2 regions of the Yersinia massiliensis genome follow, and region 1 is predicted to be linked to the other one. Evidence: predicted binding sites of a transcription regulator. Region 1 holds the regulator's gene; the other holds the start of a gene.

Region 1 (3,217 bases):
GCCAGTAGTAAAACTACAGCTCCCCAACCAACTGACTCAAACAAGCCCGCCAAATAGAAAGCTGCGACTGCAACACCATTGTCGTAACATCTTAGTTGCTAAAGAATTAGTTGTTAACGAATTTCTCGCCTAACTCAATATCTTGGTGCAATACATCAAGCATGCTTTCCAACGCTTGTTGCTCAAATGCACTTAGTTTGCCAATGTCTTTACGCTCAGCAACACCGTTTTTACCCAACAAAATTGGTTGAGCAAAGAAGCGGGCATACTTGCCATCGCCCTCAACGTAAGAACATTCAACAACATTGCTTTCGCCTTGCAGAGCACGAACTAAAGAAAGGCCAAAACGTGCCGCAGCTTGACCCATGGACAGTGTTGCGGATCCGCCACCGGCTTTTGCTTCAACAACTTCAGTCCCTGCATTTTGGATACGCTTAGTCAAAGAAGCAACTTCCTGCTCTGTAAAGCTAATGCCTGGAATTTGTGACAGTAATGGCAGGATAGTGACGCCAGAGTGGCCACCGATAACAGGAACTTCGATATCCTGAGGCTGTTTGCCTTTCAATTCAGCAACGAAAGTGTTCGAGCGAATAGTATCCAGTGTAGTAATACCGAATAACTTATTCTTATCGTATACACCCGCTTTTTTCAGTACTTCTGCCGCGATCGCAACAGTCGTATTAACTGGGTTGGTAATGATACCAATTAAGGCGTTAGGGCAAGTACGTGCGATTTGTTCAACCAGATTACGAACAATACCGGCATTAACATTGAACAAATCTGAGCGATCCATACCTGGTTTACGAGCAACACCAGCAGAAATCAGAACAATATCGGCCCCTTGCAGCGCTGGGGTAGCATCTTCGCCGCTGAAGCCTTTAATATTAACGGCGGTCGGGATATGGCTCAGATCAACCGCAACACCAGGCGTCACTGGCGCGATATCATATAAAGAAAGGTCTGAACCTGAAGGAAGCTGGGTCTTGAGTAGAAGAGCGAGGGCCTGGCCGATACCACCAGCGGCACCGAGAACTGCAACTTTCATCCTATACTCCTTATTATATTTAATTTAAATTTGCCGTGAATTCATCTAGTTACGCACCTTAATTTATTGTAATTTTAAACACAATCTATTAACAGTCAGATTGAGATATCACGCATTAAAAAGGCGCATAGGGCTTATGTATTTTAGATTAAATCGCTTATTCGTTAATGATATAGCGCACATTCTTCTAAAATTTACTGGCGTATTCATGACAGGTTAATCCGCGGTTACATTACACCCTTCCGCAACACCAAAACAACATCATTTTAATAACATTTTGGTTACTCAAGAAGAATCTCATAAATGCTGATTTAGCATAACTGTAACAGTATGATGGAGTTAAAATTTCGCCATACTTTGATATCAATGCTTTTATCGCCAATACCACAGAGTCATGTTGAATAAAAATTCATTTATATGCATAATAATCCTATTCACTATTGACTACTCAGGGCATAACAAATGCGTAATCCCGCAAAACAAGAAGATCTTATCAAGGCGTTCAAAGCGTTATTGAAAGAAGAGAAATTCAGTTCTCAAGGTGAGATCGTTTTGGCCTTGCAGGAAGAAGGGTTTGAAAACATAAACCAATCCAAAGTTTCGCGTATGTTGACTAAATTTGGTGCCGTCAGAACGCGTAATGCAAAAATGGAGATGGTTTATTGCTTGCCTGCTGAACTGGGTGTACCAACAACCAGTAGCCCGCTAAAGAACTTGGTCTTAGATGTTGATTACAATGAGTCAGTGGTGGTGATTAATACGAGCCCTGGTGCAGCCCAACTGATTGCCCGTCTGCTGGATTCATTAGGCAAGGCTGAAGGCATTCTAGGGAGTATTGCTGGCGATGATACAATATTTACAACGCCGGCCAGAGGATTTACCGTTAAGCAGTTACATGAAGCTATCCTCGGGTTGTTTGAGCAAGAGCTTTAATCCCTCCGCTAGTTTCGGCGTATATCATGCGGCCCTTTCTGTGCCGCATTATTTCTTTTAGCTCCTTCGCTCTCTGTTATCACTCTCTGTATTGGCACTATTTTTACAGTGCATTTAACTACCACTCACACAAAAAGCAATCATATATCTCTTCCACAACTACATTATCGGTCAAAATCACCACTCCATTTCGCACTTTTAGTCAAAAACACTTATCCAATTGAAAATATTAAAATTTAACTAAGATGTGTTGTTTTTTAATCATTTTTTATTCCTTTTCGTTATTAAAAATTAGTCACCACCGCGAAAGTGACCTTAAATATTATTAGTCAGCTATTAATATCCTACGTTACTAGATGTATACTCATTTTCGTGATGTAAATCACACTTATTCCCCAGTAATAGAAGAACAAATAGAGGCAATAAAATGAAAATTAAAACAACTATCGCAACGCTGAGCGTTCTATCTGCACTGTCTTTCGGTGTTTTTGCAGCTGATTCCATCAATGATAATCAAGCTGCCAATATGCAAGCAGTAGGTACAATTACAGTGAGTGGTCTTAATGGCGCACCTTCTGATATTCGTCAGGCACTGTCTGATAAAGCTGATGCTATGGGCGCTAAAGCGTTTAAAGTCATTGAAGTACGCGAAGAGAATAACTGGCACGCCACTGCGAAAGCTTATAAATAAGATTTTTTGCTAGAAATGAAAGTATATGCCCCCGATATAAGGGGCATACTTTCGAGCTTGATGGTTTATTCAATCAGTTGAAAATAGACATAAAAAGTCTTTTTCAGCTTATTGAATAGAGTATGAATTGATGTGGTGAGCTAAGCCAGTAGAGCCCGCAAAGGAATAATCCCTCGTCGTCTATCCGACGACCCCTTTTACCCCCGCTCTGCGGGGGCTTTTTTTATCTGGCTTAATCTTGAGATTGCGCTTCTAAGGCTGATTTTTTACCTAATGAACTCAGTAACTTATCATGAATCCCGCCAAAACCACCATTACTCATGACCAAGATATGATCTCCGGGTTGAGCCGTTTTCACAACCATATCGACTAACGTATCGATATCAGCACTCCAATGCGTAGGTTGAATACAAGCATCTGCGACTTCAACAACTTGCCAAGGGATATGCTGAGGCTGGAACAGGAATACTTCATCTGCACGGCCTAATGAAGGTGCCAACTCATTCTTGGATAGCCCCAATTTCATGGTGTTAGAACGTGGCTCTAAA
Region 2 (3,217 bases), 480 kb from region 1:
CAGTGCGCCAGTGATAATATCAATCTGATCAGCCGGAGTAACCCGCAGGCCATTCTTCTTGACGACCGGCAACGCGAGTTTTTTCATCAGCTCATCAACCAGACAGCCACCACCGTGCATAATCACAAGCGGGCGCTCATGCTTCTCACGATAGGTCACTAATGCAGTAAACAGGCGTTCCAGCGCTTCTTCGCTGTCCAGCAACACGCCACCTAATTTAATGACCAACGGGTTTATCATGTTTCGCCTCAATCTAATTGGATAAAGTATCTGTATCTGCCTATTCTGGCTCGGTCACTGGCTACCCTAGCGTGACTCACAGTAGGGATTGGGTTTCCGCAAAGCCAAAACGAATATTCATGCATTGTACGGCCTGCGCAGCCGCCCCTTTCAGCAGGTTATCTTCTGTCGCGACAATGATTAAATGCTCGCCTTTTACAGAGAAACCAATATCACAGAAAGGTAGGCCAACTACGGCTTTCAGTGCCGGTACACCTTGCTGATATAACCGCACTAGCGGCTTATCTTGATAAGCATTGTGATACGCCTCAGCGATATCCTCTGCCGTCACGCCTGCCTTCAATCGACAAGTGATCGTCGCCAAAATACCGCGCGCAAAGTTGCCTAGGTGCGGAGTAAAGATCACCGGCGTACCCAAATGAGCAACAATCTCGGGTTGATGACGATGATTAAACAAACCGTACGGCTGCAAACTTACTTCGCAAAAACTGTTACCGATGCTGGCTTTACGCCCCGCACCGCTAACGCCACTGACGGCGTTAATCACTGGCCATTGCGCATCATTGAGTAAACCGCCATCCACTAACGGCTTTAGCGCCAGTTGAGAGGCGGTTGGATAACAGCCAGGAACCGCGATCAATTGGGCTTGTTTGATGTCTTCTGCTTGCCATTCAGCCAACCCATATACCGCTTTATCCAGCCAATCCGCGTGCTGGTGCTCAAAACCGTAATACTGGCTGTAGAACGCGGTATCCTGAACGCGGAATGCGCCGGAGAGGTCGAATACGACGCAACCTGCGGCTAAAAATTGTGGCGCTAAGTCATGGCTGACTTCATGGGCAGTGGCAAGAAAAACCACATCGACACCTTTTGCCGCCTGAGCCACATTCACCAAGGGTTGCAGCGGGAGATCGATGATGCCTTTTAGCTGCGGGTGCAGGTCAGAAAGTAATTTTCCTGCATCTGCACTTTGCGCTGAAACCGTTAAACCGGTTATGTTCATATGTGGGTGACGATTCAGGTAAGCCGTAAGCTCCGCGCCGGCATAGCCACTAGCACCAACAATTAGCGTATTTAACATGGGTTCAGTTCACCTTACCTTGCTTACTTGATGTTGCAGCGATGTGGGTGAGATTCATCCGCTGGCTGTAACACCCCGTACTTTGGCTATAAAAATGTTATTGGGTTTAAACACATAAATTGGTTTTAAAAACATAAGTAGTCAAAACCAGTTTTTGGGTAGTCAGCAAGGTTTTACTGTTCCCCACGCGATTGGGCATTGACATTTTCGTAAATTTAAGGGCGTTTTAAGGTTCCCTTACGCTTAAGCTTAATGTATTTTTATTCATAATAATTGCATGAATATTGATACTATCCTAACCAAAGGCTGTCAACAGTGAAGATGAAATTACCTCCATTTATTGAGTTGTATCGGGCGTTAATCGCCACGCCTTCCATCAGCGCGACCGATGGCGCCCTTGATCAAAGTAATGAGGCGTTAATCAACTTGTTGGCTGGATGGTTCGCAGACTTAGGTTTTCGTATCGAAATTCAACCCGTCCCCAATACACGCCATAAATTTAACCTGCTTGCAAGTATTGGAGAAACGAATAGCGGCACAAGCAAAGGGGGGCTGCTGCTGGCTGGCCATACCGATACTGTGCCTTACGATGAAGGGCGTTGGACGCGAGATCCCTTCACACTGACCGAGCACGACAATAAGTTATACGGTTTAGGTACTGCCGATATGAAAGGCTTTTTTGCTTTCATTTTAGATGCAGTACGCGATATTGATGCCAGCAAGCTGAGTAAGCCGCTGTATATTCTGGCCACCGCCGATGAAGAAACCACGATGGCAGGCGCACGCTACTTTGCCGCCTCCTCCCAGCTGCGCCCTGATTTTGCCATTATTGGCGAACCCACCTCACTGCAACCGGTGCGGGCGCACAAAGGGCATATTTCCAACGCCATCCGTATCACGGGCCAATCCGGCCATTCCAGTGATCCAGCGCGTGGCGTCAATGCGATTGATTTAATGCATGAATCCATTACTGAGTTAATGAAACTGCGCACTAAGCTGCAGGAGCGTTATCACAATCCCGCGTTTACCGTCCCTTATCCGACGATGAATTTTGGTCATATCAACGGTGGTGATGCTGCAAACCGCATCTGTGCTTGTTGCGAATTACATATGGATATCCGCCCATTGCCCGGTCTCACCTTAAGCGATCTGGATGAGTTGATGGCAGAGGCGTTGGCACCGGTGAGTGAACGCTGGCCAGGCCGTTTGAGTATTGATGAACTGCATCCCCCGATTCCTGGCTATGAATGCCCGACAGACCATCATATGGTCGGTGTTATTGAAAAATTATTGGGTGAGCGCACTGCGGTAGTGAACTACTGCACTGAAGCGCCGTTTATCCAGCAAATCTGCCCGACACTGGTTCTGGGGCCAGGCTCAATTAATCAGGCCCACCAGCCAGATGAATTTATCGATATGGCCTTTATCGAACCCACTCGTGAGCTGATTGGTCAGTTAGTTGACCATTTTTGTCAGCAAAAATAACTCTAATGAGGTAGGCGGATCAATATTGCCCATAAGCCAGACTGATAACCTAACCTCGGTAATTAAATTTCAGAAATATCCCTAAAATTGATGTTTTTTTGCTGAAAATAGTGTCAATTGGGGTATGGAATTGAACGTGGCGAGTGGAATTGTCCATCTCAGCCTTCTGGGTGAAATTAATTTACATACCCATCAAGTTACGAAGGGTACAAAAAGAAATCATATACCCAATAGATTTCAAGATGCAGGCAGGCGGCCAGCGATTAAGCCCTTTTGCCTGCAACTTGGATGATGACGGGTATGTTAGGGGTCATATGAACGAACAATATTCCGCAATGCGAAGTAACGTCAGTATGCTCGGCAAACTACTCGGGGAAACCATCAAGGAAGCGTTAGGCGAACACATCCTTG

Evidence for each region. Region 1 encodes ArgR, which controls arginine synthesis, uptake and breakdown. Its sites were predicted from a motif close to ANTGAATAAAAATACANT; they were not measured.
Region 2: a site for ArgR is predicted at 1,573-1,590, ahead of argC (N-acetyl-gamma-glutamyl-phosphate reductase). Genes of this name have one in related genera too.

The regions. Positions count from the first base shown of each region.
Region 1 covers NZ_CP028487.1:4,309,365-4,312,581, forward strand. The annotation lists gene mdh (malate dehydrogenase) at 107-1,045, opposite strand; gene argR (transcriptional regulator ArgR) at 1,508-1,978, shown strand; gene yhcN (peroxide/acid stress response protein YhcN) at 2,406-2,669, shown strand; gene mpl (UDP-N-acetylmuramate:L-alanyl-gamma-D-glutamyl-meso-diaminopimelate ligase) at 2,902-3,217, opposite strand, start outside.
Region 2 covers NZ_CP028487.1:4,788,282-4,791,498, forward strand. The annotation lists gene argB (acetylglutamate kinase) at 1-240, opposite strand, end outside; gene argC (N-acetyl-gamma-glutamyl-phosphate reductase) at 317-1,321, opposite strand; gene argE (acetylornithine deacetylase) at 1,643-2,806, shown strand; gene ppc (phosphoenolpyruvate carboxylase) at 3,121-3,217, shown strand, end outside.